2 regions of the Bradyrhizobium sp. 87 genome follow, and region 1 is predicted to be linked to the other one. Evidence: riboswitches for the same ligand, from Rfam matches in the RefSeq annotation. Region 1 holds a riboswitch; the other holds the start of a gene.
What was found. A riboswitch is a leader RNA that binds a small molecule or an ion and turns the genes downstream of it on or off. The one in region 1 is predicted to bind cobalamin.
Positions count from the first base shown of each region.

Region 2: linked by a shared signal. The riboswitch ahead of metE (5-methyltetrahydropteroyltriglutamate--homocysteine S-methyltransferase) and the one ahead of IVB50_RS38740 (energy-coupling factor ABC transporter permease) in region 1 are both predicted to bind cobalamin.

Region 1 is NZ_JADPIQ010000148.1:56,104-62,954, reverse strand. It holds gene cobJ (precorrin-3B C(17)-methyltransferase) at 1-383, shown strand, start outside; gene IVB50_RS38770 (cobalt-precorrin-6A reductase) at 359-1,105, opposite strand; gene IVB50_RS38765 (bifunctional cobalt-precorrin-7 (C(5))-methyltransferase/cobalt-precorrin-6B (C(15))-methyltransferase) at 1,104-2,285, shown strand; gene IVB50_RS38760 (cobalamin biosynthesis protein) at 2,282-2,650, shown strand; gene cobM (precorrin-4 C(11)-methyltransferase) at 2,647-3,429, shown strand; gene IVB50_RS38750 (cobyrinate a,c-diamide synthase) at 3,429-4,739, shown strand; gene cobA (uroporphyrinogen-III C-methyltransferase) at 4,736-5,467, shown strand; cobalamin riboswitch at 5,513-5,733, shown strand; gene IVB50_RS38740 (energy-coupling factor ABC transporter permease) at 5,770-6,447, shown strand; gene cobF (precorrin-6A synthase (deacetylating)) at 6,493-6,851, shown strand, end outside.
Region 2 is NZ_JADPIQ010000125.1:95,294-102,144, forward strand. It holds gene IVB50_RS30830 (GH25 family lysozyme) at 1-898, shown strand, start outside; partial or broken gene IVB50_RS30835 (IS481 family transposase) at 1,003-1,968, opposite strand; gene metE (5-methyltetrahydropteroyltriglutamate--homocysteine S-methyltransferase) at 2,363-4,678, opposite strand; cobalamin riboswitch at 4,778-4,977, opposite strand; gene IVB50_RS30845 (hypothetical protein) at 5,350-5,511, shown strand; gene IVB50_RS30850 (hypothetical protein) at 5,784-6,050, shown strand; gene IVB50_RS30855 (4Fe-4S binding protein) at 6,072-6,275, opposite strand.

The DNA.
Region 1 (6,851 bases):
CGGCTGCCGCGCGCGCCGGCGCACCGCTCGGCCATGATTTCTGCGCGATCAATCTCTCCGATAATCTCAAGCCGTGGGCGGTGATCGAGAAGCGCCTGCGGCTCGCCGCGGAAGCCGATTTTGCCATCGCGATGTACAATCCGCGCTCGGCGAGCCGGCCGGAAGGATTTGGCCGTGCGCTCGCGGTGCTGAACGAGGCCGGCTGTGGCGACCGTCTTGTGATTTTCGCGCGCGCGATCAGCGCCGCCGACGAAAAGATCGAGACCGTCAGGCTGAACGAAGCCCGGCCCGAGATGGCCGACATGCGCACGCTGGTGATCGTCGGCAACTCGCAGACACGCCGCGTCGGCCGCTGGGTCTATGCGCCGAGGCAGGCCCGATGACCGAGCCACTGCATGATCTCGGCCACGCTCTCGACCCGCAAGCGTTCCGGCAGTTGCGGCCGCGAGATCATGATCACGGGCAGGCCGAGCCTGCGGGCGGCGTCGATCTTGGCGCGCGCGCCGTCGCCGCCGGAATTGCGGGCGACGATCCGGGTGATGCCTCGCGCGCGCAGCATCTCCAGTTCGCCCTCAAGCGTAAACGGCCCACGCGACACGATGACGTCCGCGGCGAAGGGCAGCGGCGCATCGGGCGGATCGACGAATCTCAGCGTGTAGGCGTGCTGCGGCTTGGTCGCGAACGGCGCGATGTGCTGGCGGCCGATGGCGAGGAACACATTTGCCGGCACTTCAGGCAGTGCGGTGACCGCGGCGTCGACATCAGGTATTTCGATCCAGTTGTCGCCGGGCGCTTTGGTCCACGGCGCTCGCTCGAGAGCGATCAGCGGCGTGCCGGTTTCCGCACATGCCGCGACCGCATTGCGGCTCATCTCGGCGGCAAAGGGATGCGTCGCGTCGATTACATGCGTGATGTGTTCCCGACCAATGTAATCGACAAGTCCGCTTGCGCCGCCAAAACCGCCGATCCGCGTCGGCAACGGCTGACCGGCGGGCGCGCGGGTGCGGCCGCCATAGGAATACACGGCATCGACGCCGGCGCGCGCGATCTCCGCCGCGAGCAGGCTCGCGTCGGCCGTTCCGCCCAGAATGAGGGCGCGCGTCATGGCTGATCCCTGGCTGACCATCATCGGTATCGGCGAAGATGGCCTTGCCGGGCTGTCCGAGGCAAGCCGAAAGGCGCTCGATGATGCCGAAACTGTCTTTGGCGGTGAACGGCATCTTGCACTCGCCGGCATAACCGGGCGCGGCCGTCCATGGCCGGTGCCGTTCGATGCAGAAATCGTGTTGAGCTGCCGTGGTCGCCCGACGGCGGTGCTCGCCTCCGGCGATCCGTTCTGGCACGGGGCCGGCGCGAGCCTCGCCGAGAAGCTCCATGGCGACGAATGGATCGCGTATGCGGCTCCCTCGACATTCTCGCTCGTTGCTGCGCGGCTTGGCTGGCGTCTGGAATCCGTTGCCTGTCTCGGTCTCCACGCCGCGCCATTCGAGCGTCTCGTGCCACACCTGGCGCGAGGGGCACGCATCATTTGTCTCGTGCGCGACGCAAAGGCGGCAGGCGATCTCGCGAAATGGCTGACGGCGCGCGGATGGGGTGCCTCGGCATTCTGGACACTCGCTGCGCTTGGCGGGCCGCGCGAAAGGATCAACGCGCATCGCGCCGACAGCTTCGCAGGCGATCTTGCCGGAAATCTGGTCGCGGTAGCCGTTGAGGCGGCGGGCGCGCAGGGCATCCCCCACAGCTCGGGACTATCGGACGAACTCTTCGTCCATGACGGCCAGATCACCAAGCGTCCGGTCCGTGCGCTCGCGCTTTCGGCGCTGGCGCCGCGTCCCGGTGAACGGCTATGGGACATCGGTGCGGGCTCGGGCTCGATCTCGGTCGAGTGGACGCTGTGCGGGGGCACCGCGATCGCCGTCGAGGCGCGCGAGGATCGCGCAGCGAACATTCGCAGCAATGCGACGGCGTTCGGGTTGGCACATCGGATCACAGTCATCGCGGGAAAAGCGCCTGAAACCCTTGCTACGCTGGACGGGCCTGACGCCGTGTTCATCGGCGGCGGTCTCGACATCGCGATGTTCGACGCCATCTGGCCGCGGCTCTCGCCCGGTACGCGGCTGGTCGCGCATTCAGTAACGTTGGAGACGGAAGCGTTGCTCGGTGAGCTGCACCAGCGCCAGGGCGGCGAATTGATGCGGGTCGAGATTGCGCATGCCGCTTCGCTCGGCCGCTACCGGTCCTGGGAGGCCGTGCGGCCCGTGGTGCAATGGAGCGCGGTCCGATGAAGGTCGCCGGGCTCGGATTCAAGCGGGACGTCACGCTGGCCTCGCTGCGTGAGGCGCTTCTGGCGGCCGGTGGTCCCGAAGGCCTCGCAGCAGTGGCGACGGTCAGCGATAAGGCCGACGAGGAGGTGTTGAAGCAGCTCGCGCGCGAATGCGGCTTGCCGATCAAGGCGGTTGCCGCCGAAATGCTTGTTGGCATCGACACGCCGACGCAGTCAAAGCTCGTCGTGGAAAAGTTCGGGACGGGATCGGTTGCCGAGGCGGCGGCGCTCGCAGCGGCCGGACCTCGCGCGCGATTGATTGCGACGCGGGTGGTCTCGCAGGATCGCACCGCGACCGCGGCGATCGCGGAAGGAGACGGCGCATGACGGTGCATTTCATCGGGGCAGGGCCAGGCGCTCCTGACTTGCTGACGTTGCGCGGCCGCGATCTCATCGCCGCCTGTCCGGTCTGCCTCTATGCTGGCTCACTTGTGCCCGAGGGCGTCTTGGCGCATTGCCCGCCCGGGGCGCGGATCGTCAACACCGCGCCGCTGTCGCTCGATGAGATCGTCGCGGAGATCGCCGCCGCCCATGCCGATGGCAAGGACGTTGCGCGGCTGCATTCCGGTGATCTCTCGATCTGGTCGGCGATGGGCGAACAGCTCCGCCGCCTGCGCACGCTCGACATTCCCTACAGGGTCACGCCCGGCGTTCCCTCTTTCTCGGCCGCCGCGGCTGCGCTGGAGGCCGAGCTGACGCTGCCCGGCCTTGCCCAGACCGTGGTGCTGACGCGCACGCCGGGCCGCGCCAGCGCGATGCCCGAAGGCGAGAAGCTTGCCGCCTTCGCCGCCACCGGCGCGGTGCTCGCGATCCATCTGTCGATTCATCTGCTCGACAAGGTCGTCGCTGAGCTGACGCCGCATTATGGCGCGGATTGCCCGGTCGCGATCGTCTGGCGTGCGAGCTGGCCCGAGCAGCGCATCATCCGCGCCACGCTCGCAACACTCGACGCTGCGGTCGGGGGCGAGATGGAGCGCACCGCGTTGATCCTGGTCGGCAAGACGCTGGGCTCGGCGGATTTTTCCGAGAGCCGTCTCTATGCTGCCGACTATGACCGCCGCTATCGGCCGGTCGGCGCCGAGCCGCGCTTTCCGGAGGTGTCGTGATGGCGGCAGGGCTCGTTATCTCCGCGCCGGCCTCCGGCGTCGGCAAGACCACACTGACGCTGGCGCTTGCTCGCGCCTGGCGCAACAGCGGATTGCGGGTGCAGTGCTTCAAGAGCGGCCCCGATTACATCGATCCCGCGTTTCATGCCGCCGCGACGGGACGCGCCTCGGTCAATGTCGACAGTTGGGCGATGGATCGCGGGACAATCTCGCATCTCGTCAGTCGCGGCATTGACGCCGATGTCGTGCTGGCCGAAGGCTCGATGGGTCTGTTCGACGGCGTCGCCGCGCGTGGCGTCTGCGGCACCGGGGCGACCGCCGACATCGCGGAGATGCTGGACTGGCCGGTGCTGCTGGTGATCGATCCCTCAGGACAGGCACAAACGGCGGCCGCGATCGCGGCGGGCCTTCGCGACTACCGCCCCGGTGTGCGCCTTGCAGGCGTCGTGCTCAATCGCGTTGCCAGCCCGCGCCACGAAGCCCTCGTGCGGCGCGCGCTGCTGGATGCCGGCATCGCCGTATTCGGCGCGCTGCCGCGCCATGCCGAGATCAGCCTGCCGAAGCGGCATCTCGGACTGGTGCAGGCCGAGGAGCAGGCGGAAATCGGCAAGCTGATCGACGAGGCCGCGCGCTTCGTTGCCGAGCATGTCGATCTCGACGCGGTGCTGCGTTCGGCGGCCACCTGGTCGCCGCAACCTGCCGCAAGCGGCGTCAACGTGACGCCGCCCGGCCAGCGCATTGCGCTTGCCCGTGATGCCGCGTTCTCCTTCGTCTATCCGCACATGCTGGAAGCGTGGCGCGCGGCGGGTGCGGAGATCTCGACATTCTCGCCGCTCGCCGATGAAGCCCCTGATCCGGTCGCCGATGTGTGCTGGCTGCCTGGCGGCTATCCCGAGCTGCAGGCCGGCAGGATCGCTGCCAATGCGCGCTTCCGCAGCGGATTGCGCGCCTTCGCCGAGACGCGCCCGGTGCACGGCGAATGCGGGGGCTATATGGTGCTGGGCACCGCTTTGACCGACGCCGATGGCATCAGCCACGAGATGACGGGCCTGCTCGGCCTGGAGACGAGCTTTGCCAAGCGCCGCATGCATCTGGGCTATCGTCTGGCCGAGCTCGCCGCGCCGATGCCGGGTCATCAGGCGGGTGCACGCCTGCGTGGCCATGAATTCCACTATTCGACCATAGTCGCGCAGCCCGACACGGCGCTGGCGGTCGTGCACGACGCGACAGGTGCGGTCATTGCCGAGACCGGCTCGCGGCGGGGACAAGCCACCGGCACGTTCTTCCATCTGATCGCGGAGGACCGGTGAGCGGTTTTGTCTCCTTTGTCTCCGCCGGGCCCGGCGATCCCGAGCTGCTCACGCTCAAGGGTGCAGCGCGGCTGCGCGAGGCCGACGTTGTGCTCTATGACGATCTTGCTTCAGGCGCGATCCTCGATCTGGCCCGGCCCGGCGCCAATCTCGTCGCGGTGGGAAAGCGGGCAGGGCGGGCCTCGACCAAGCAGCACCATGTCAACCGCCTGCTGGTCGACTATGCCGTGACAGGCGCGCGCGTGGTCCGGTTGAAGTCGGGCGATGCCGGCATCTTTGGCCGGCTCGAGGAGGAGCTCGAGACGCTGCGTGAAGCGGGCATCGGCTACGAGATCATTCCCGGCGTCACCTCGGCCTGTGTCGCCGCCGCGCAAGCCGGCATTCCGCTGACCCGGCGTCACACCTCGCGCCGCGTGCAGTTCGTGACCGGGGCGGACGTCACCGGCGAGCTGCCGCCAGATCTCAATTGGGCGGCGCTGGCCGATCCGGAGGCGACGACCGTGGTCTATATGGGCCGGCGGACGTTTCCGGCGTTGGTCGTCAAATTGATCGAGCACGGGCTCGCCCCAACCACGCCGGCGTTGTTTGCCGAATCGCTCGGCCGTCCCGATGAGCGGCTGGTCCGCACCACCATTTCGGAACTTGCAGAGCAGCTTGCGCGGGGCGGAGCGGCCTCCACGGCGGCCGTCATCCTGTTCGGCGCGCTGGCGGGGAATTATCCGTCATGACCGCCTCGTCCGCCCGTCGCCCCTTGACGCCCGGCCGGCGAAAGAGGCACACAGGAGACGCATGGTGCTCGATGCGGCGCAAAGCGCCGGAGCATAATCGGGAATGGGGATGGGCGGACCCAGTTGCGGCGCCCAAAACCCCAGCCGCCCCCGCGACTGTAAGCGGTGAGGGACTTCGATCAGCCACTGGGCCGCGAGGCCCGGGAAGGCCGGAGACTCCCAGTGAACCGCGAGCCAGGAGACCGGCCGTGCATGTTTTGAGGCCAAGGCCGTCGGGTGTGACGGCAAGAAGGATCTGAGCCATGCATATCGAACCCGGACTAGTCTCGGACGCCAAGCTCGTGCTGAGTTATGCAACCGGCATTGCCGTCGGCGGCGTTGCCTTGAAGCTCGCGGTTGAGACCGTGCGCGAGCAGGGCATCACGTCGTTCGCGGCGCGGACGCTCGCCACCACGGGACTTGTGTTTATCTTCTTCGAGATCCTGCCGCACTTCCCGGTCGGCGTCTCCGAAGTGCACTTCATCCTCGGCTCGACCTTGTTCCTGCTGTTTGGCGCGGCGCCTGCGGCCTTCGGCCTCGCGTTTGGCCTGCTGTTCCAGGGCATCTTCTTCGAGCCGCCCGACTTGCCGCAATATGGCATGAACGTCACCACGCTATTGGTGCCGCTGTTCGGAATCCAGGCGATCGCCACGCGGATCATTTCGAGCAACACGGCCTATGTCGATCTGAAGTACCGCCAGGCGCTGGCGCTTTCGACGACCTATCAGGCGGGCGTCATCGCCTGGGTGGCGTTCTGGGCGATTTATGGCTCCGGCTTCGGCGCGACCAACCTCGCCAACATCGCGACCTTCGCGGCGTCCTATGCGCTGGTCATCGTGATTGAGCCGCTCGCCGATCTCGGCGTGCTCGCGCTGGCAAAGTCGCTGCGCGGCGTCACCGCGCCCGGCCTCGTCACGCCGCGTTTGCACAGCGCGGCCTAGAGACAAGCGAACGGGCGGCCATGATGGCCGCCCTTCGCAGCCACCATGCTCACGCTCTCTCTGATAGGCATCGGTTGCGGCGATCCCGAGCAGCTCACGCGTGCCGCGATTACTGCCATCAACGCGGCCGATCTCGTCCTGATCCCCCGCAAGGGGACGGCCAAGTCCGACCTCGCCGATCTCAGGCGGACGATCTGCGCCGATCTGCTCACCAGCGACACGACCCGCATTGCCGAGTTCGATCTGCCCGTGCGGGACGCCGCTGAAGCGGACTATCGCAAGGGCGTGGACGATTGGCATGATGCCGTGGCCGCCGTCTGGTCGCAGACGATCGGGGATCATCTCGAAGGAGAGGGCAAGGTCGCGCTGCTGATCTGGGGCGATCCCTCGCTTTATGATTCCTC
Region 2 (6,851 bases), on a different contig from region 1:
GGCAAGCTGGAAAGTCCTTAAGGGAGAGCCTTCCAGGGCGGACTTATTCAAACGAATAATCGAAGCTCGACGGGAGGAAGATGCAAAGCTGTCCGACGGAAGCTCGAAGACACTCGGATTGAAGGGGCCGTTTACCTTTCCAAAGGATGTGGGTTTCGACGATGTTCTCGGTAAGCCGCGGACCAATTCTATTTTTGGTATCGATATAAGCCATCATACAAAGGATGGACTGAAGATCGGCTTGCTCAGGCAGCAAGGCGTTCGATTTGTATACGCTAAAGCTACACAAGGAGTAGGTTTCAAAGACGGCAAGTTCGCGGGATATTGGAAGGAGTTGGCTGATTTGCCGGAAAGTAAGCACGTCTTCAGAGGTGCGTACCATTTCCTTTCATCCAGTTCACCCGGAGCGGCCCAAGCAGACAGCTTCGTTAGGTTTATGAAAGCGAACGGCGGATTCCGGCCAACTGACCTGCCACCTGTCGTCGACTTGGAGTGGGACATCACCGACAAGTCCGGACGCGACCGTTGGTCTGATTCCCAGCCCGATGACATTCTTCGAAATGTGCTTGATTGGGTCCAAGCGGTCGAGTCGGCTAGTCAGAAGAAACCTATAATTTATACCGCAAGGAGCTGGTGGAGAGAAAGAATTGGTTCGGACGAAAAATTCGCCAAGCTGAATGGATATAAAATCTGGATCGCTGATTATTCTCGCTCCGCTAGAGCGATCGAAGAACCCGGAGTGCCAGGCAATAGTAAGTATCATCTTTGGCAATTCACGGATGGTTCAAAACTACCCAGCGTATATCCCTCCTCTCTGGATGCAAACATTTACAAAGGCAGCGAGACGGAATTCGCCACAGACTTTCAGCTCAAGGAAACTGCAAAACGTAATGATTGATCAGCTAAACTCGCCGATGCGTGTTGAACTCCCATTCAGAGAGACTCGACTTGCAGACGCAGCATGATGAGAGTCAGATTCTCGAAACTTCGTGAGAGGCCGCTCTAGGTGTTTAGTCCCGGCATTTTGTGGAGCGGATTGAGTTTGAATCGTTCTGGCTGGGAAGTCCAGCATTTGCAGATGTATTCGTAAGGCGTGAGGCCCTTCAAGGTTTTCAGCCGCCGAGCGTAGTTGTAGGCGTTGATGAAGTCGTCAAGGTGAGCTTCGAGCTGATCGTGTCGATCGTAATGGTAGCGTTTGACGGTCGCTTCCTTGATCGTGCGGTTCATGCGTTCGACCTGGCCATTGGTCCAGGGATGCTTGATCTTGGTCAGCCGATGTTCGATGCCATTCTCGTGGCAGCGCATATCGAACATGTGTGTCACGTATCTTGCCGTGGGGCCGTCCGCGTAGCGCGGGGGGAAAGTGAACTGGATCCCATTGTCGGTGAGAACCGTGTGGATCTTGTAGGGGACAGCCGCGATCAGAGCTTCGAGGAAGGTCTAGGCCGAGGTCCTTCCCGTCTTCCTGACCAGTTGCACGAAGGCGACTTTGCTGGTGCGATCGATAGCGACATAGAGGTAGAGCTTGCCTTCAGCGGTCTGGAGCTCAGCAATGTCGATGTGGAAATAGCCGATCGGATAAGCCTCTAATTTTTTCTTCGGAGGCTTGCTGCCTCCGACCTCCGGCAATCGGCTGATCCCGTGGCGCTGGAGACAGCGATGCAGGGATGATCGCGTCAGATGCGGGATGGTCGGCTGGAGCGCATAGAGGCAATCGTCGAGCGGCAATAGCGTATGCCGCCGGAAAGCGACGATGATCGCCTCCTCCTCGATGGAAAGCACGGTCGATTTGGCTTCTTTGGGGCCTGTCGGGAGATCGGCGACGGTCTCGCGCTCCCTCCACTTCGCGACAGTCTTCTGGTTGATCCCGTAGCGCTTGGCGAGCACTCTCAGGCTCTCTTGACTATTTTGTATTGCTCGACGGACCGCCTCCGTCGTCGTGGCGCAGCCGTGTAAAACTTGTCCCATAGCGCATCCTTCGAATCGTGCGATAAGAATGCACCACCAAAGCTTGGGACTAAACACCTAGAACGACAATCAGGGTGCAGGGCCGGCCTCCATGAGGCTGATGTTGGGAAACTTTGAGATCGCGTGCGCCTTTGCTTTAATCGTAACGTCTCCGTAGGGCTGTGCTTCGCGTCGAGCGTTAATGACGTCGCAATAGGACCTGATCGGACCTCGCCGGCATGCTGTCGGCCGTCGGGTCGAGAATCGAGCTTGTCGCCGGCTGTATGCGACCGCCTCCGCCTACTCTCGCCGGCATTCCGCGGCGCTGGGAACTTTGAAAGCTCGCAAGGACATCGTAAGCCCCCAAAGCGCTTGCATCTTGTTGACAAACGCGCTGGCGAAACGCTCCGCACCATCATGGCTCGGCCCGCAACTCGCGTGCGGCGGCCACCATATTAACGAGCGCGGGACGCACCTCCTCCCACCTTCGCGTTTTCAGTCCGCAGTCGGGATTGATCCAGAGCTGCCGATCGGAAACTCGCTGCCGCGCCAACACAATCAGCTGCTTGATTTCCGCCGCTGCGGGAATGCGCGGTGAATGAATGTCATAGACGCCGGGCCCGATCTCATTGGGATATTTGTAGCTCTTGAAGGCCTCGAGCAATTCCATCTTAGAACGCGACGTCTCGATTGAAATGACGTCGGCATCCATTGCTGCGATCGCATCGATGATTTCGTTGAACTCGGAATAACACATGTGAGTATGGATCTGAGTTCCGTCGGCGACCGGGGAGGAGCAAAGGCGGAAGCTGTCCACCGCCCAATCGAGATAGTTCTTCCACTGCGATTTGCGTAGCGGCAATCCCTCCCGCAACGCAGCCTCGTCGATTTGGATCATGGTCGCTCCAGCCGCCTCAAGGTCAATGACCTCATCTCGGATCGCGAGAGCGATCTGTCGGCATGTCTCGCGCAGCGAGATGTCGTCACGGACAAACGACCAGTTCAGGATCGTCACCGGTCCGGTCAGCATAGCCTTGACGGGTTTTTTGGTCAGAGACTGCGCATAGCGCCACCATTCGACGGTCATGGGCTTCGGCCGGGAGACATCTCCGAACAGGATAGGCGGACGAACGTACCGCGAGCCATAAGACTGAACCCAGCCATGCTTGGTGAAAGCGAAGCCCAACAGCTGCTCGGCAAAGTATTGAACCATGTCATTGCGCTCGAACTCACCGTGTACGAGCACGTCCAGGCCGATATCTTCCTGCCACTTCACGGTACGGGCTGTCTCCGCTTTCAGAAGCTGCTCGTACTGCGTGTCATTCAACGTTCCCCGCGCATGAGCCGCGCGCGCATTCCGGACATCGGCCGTTTGCGGGAAGGATCCGATGGTTGTCGTTGGAAACATCGGCAATGCGAACGCGACGCGCTGGACGTCGGCACGCTGGGTGAACGCACTGCGACGGCGAAGCATGCTATCGTCGATCGCGGCGATTCGTCCGGCGACATTCGCATTGTGGATCTCGGGCGATATTTCGCGGGTGACGGCTGCCCCCTCCGAAAGCGCAAGTTCATCGGCCACCTCGGCAGCATGGCCGGCCAGCGCTTTGCCCAATATCGAAAGTTCCTTGATCTTCTGAACTGAGAACGCCAGCCATGTCTTCAGATTGGGATCGAGATCGGTCTCTAGCTCAATGTCGATCGGAACATGAAGCAGCGAGCAGGAAGGAGCAATCTGAACACGGTGCCTGCCCAATTTTTGGACCATAGGAGCAAGTTGGTCGAGCAGCGCCGGAAGATTGGAGCGCCACACGTTCCGACCATCAACGACGCCTAGTGAGACCACGAGATCTCTACGGGTTGTGGCGACAATTGCGTCCAACTGGTCAGGTGCCCGAACCAGATCCACATGAAGCCCGGCAACGGGCAAGGCCATAGTTGTTTCAAGATTGTCGCCGATAGCTCCGAAATATGTGGCCAGCATTATTTTAAGGGCCGGCACAACCTTTGCGAAATGAGCATAGGCCCGGCGGACAGCCGCCCGCGATGCTTCGTCGACGTCCATCACTAGGCATGGCTCGTCCAGCTGAACCCATTCAGCACCGCGCGAGGATAGTTCGCGGAGAACATCGACATAGACTGGGAGGAGCCGATCGAGCAGCGACAGCGGATTGAATGCGGGATTTGCGCTTTTGCCGAGCTTCAGGAAAGTGACTGGGCCAACTAGGACGGGGCGCGTTTGGTAGCCGAGGCTTTTTGCCTCCTCATATTCCTCGATCGGCTTTCGAGAGGAATACTTAAAGATCTGATCCCGGTGAAATTCCGGCACCATGTAGTGGTAGTTGGTATCGAACCACTTCGTCATTTCCTGAGCGGCTACGCCAGGCCCATGCTGAGCGTGACCACCGTCCTGAGCGCCACGCGCCATGGTGAAGTAGGTCTTGAGCGACACAGGACCTTCGGTCCAGCCGTAGACGTCGGGAATGGCGCCAACCATTAGGCTGGTATCGAGCACATGGTCGTAAAACGAGAAGTCATTCGAAGGAATGACGGTCGCACCGCGGGATTTCTGCCGTGCCCAATTAGCGGCACGAAGTCCACTCCCCGCCTCGAGGAGCTCGGCTTCGCTGGAGTTTCCCGCCCAGTAGCTCTCGAGCGCGACTTTGAGTTCGCGTCGTGGGCCGATGCGTGACGTCCCCAGTGTGGCAACGGGAAGCGAAAGAAAAGACATAGCTCAGACCCCATGATTGGGGCAAAGGCCATGGCGGACGCATGCAGCGAATATCGCGTGAGCGACAGCTGCTTGGCGCACACCGGGACACCCCGCCCGTGGACGATATATTGTCGAGGCAGGTCTCCTGGCTCGCGGGTCGTCGCTGCTGTCCGGCCTTCCCGAAGCCGCATGGCTTCAGTGACTTCGTTGGACAGCGGCTCGCCGCTTACAGTTGCGGGGGCAGCGCCGGCATTGCACCGGCTTCCCTCTTAGCTCCGGATCAAACGAATCCGAAGACCACGACGGCTGGCATTAGGCGCACGAGGATCGATCCGTCAACCTACTAAGTGTCGCCGCGATATTGCCCAAGCGATTGCGAGCTGTACCAGCTAGGGCACAACGGTCTTACTCCCGGCCTGGTAAAAACGCCTAGATCTGTGGAGCCTCCGCTTGTGAATGCGTCCGTCAACACCCGCTTGGCGTACTCGGATGAGCCAACGCGAGCAGAACGAACGCGGTGGGCGCTTCGACATCTGCGTGATCGCGACAAATCCGGTCTTTTCCGTCAGCAGCTTCTCGAACTCGCCCGCGAGGACGTTTGCGATCATCCTCGGCCGGCATCCGCTTGATCACAGCGCCATGAGGCTCCTTAGGAATTGTCAAGGCCGGATTGCTCCAGGATCAAACGGATGATCAGGCCGGACTGCCTGTGTTCGGCGGACCCCGCGACGAGCCGTGAGCTCGATCGCTCCGTGGCGTTCGTCAAGATGATCTCCTTCGGTGTGCCAAGCACTTACGTGCTGAGCGACTTTGGCCGCGCCTTCGTTGTTTCCGTCGCCGCTGGCGAGTAGTGCAGCCTGGACGTTGGCCTGCGCGGCATCGCAGGAACAGTTCCGGACGTCAGGATGCACGCTGACTTGCGGAACGGGAGTAAGCGGCGAGAGCGCGGGCGGCGGGGATCCTGTTAGGACCCTAGCTCCATGCACTCGTGCATGGTGACCGTGGGCAAGCGGATGCCCAGCTTCTCGTACGTCTTCAGGATCTCCGGACCGATCTGGTCGCGCGTGGAGACCGTCTCTTCGGCTTCGAAGTGACGTAGCGTTAGATATCCTGCAAGCTGATCTTGGGATATTCGACGCCCGTCCACCTCGCCTCGGCTCGTCAGCCAACGACGATAAGCCTCAACGCGGCGACCTGGAGCATCGAGGCGGCCTTGTCATTATTCGAGACAAATTTGACGGTCTCCTCTGACAGAGCCCTTCGAGGGTTTCTCGGAGTCGATCAGCGCCTTAAGCTCATAACGATGTTGATCGACCTCGATGCGCCGCACGCGGAAGGCGGCCTCCACAAGCTCGACATCTACTCCTTCGTGCGCGAAATCGAGCGGTGAAGCCTTCTGGACGCGGGCTGCTTATGTTGTCTTAGACGGGACACAGGTGTCAGGCACCGGACAGACCACAGCGCATTGCGGCGTGTCGGAATGGCCCTCGCACTCCGTACACTTTTTTGCATCGATAACGTAAATGTCGCGCTTGAGGCTGATCGCCGCGTTGGGACACTCGAACTCACATGCCCCACAAACGGTACATTGCGAAGCGACGATCTTGTAAGCCATGCCTTCCGACTCCTTAGGCGAGCGATGCCATTGGCGATCCCTTTCAAATGCCGTGCCAAGGACAGGCGCGCTCAATGATGGGCAACTTGCCCAATGGTGCTGTGCGGGGTCTGAGACCATGTTGCATCTGCGACAGCATGGGCCGCTTCAATATCAAGCCGTGCGAGCCCTCGGGCCCCTACTCCGATAGCCAGTCGCGACTCGACTGCTGCGAGCTTCCGTCGGTTTGTCTGGCATCGCAGCGCGGGGCCAAGCGACGCTCGACGATTCCCGAAACCGGCGGCGCGAGTAGAAGCCGCGAGCCGACGCACGTCTACGCCGGATGTCGGCAAACCTCCGGTCACACGCCCTGACCGGAGATTTTGTCCAAGCCGCGCTCACGCCTGCAACGTTAACTCCGCGGATTGACTGGCTGGAGCCTTGCCAAAAGGGCTTTGTGCTACAATAACCTTCGGCATCGCTTCGGAGGGAAATGAAGTTCGGCCGGGAGAAGCGATACTGGGTTTGCAAAGTGGCCGATTTAATTGCTGTCAGCCGCATGCCTGGTGCCGAGTAGGCATGGCCGCGCGGGCCAGC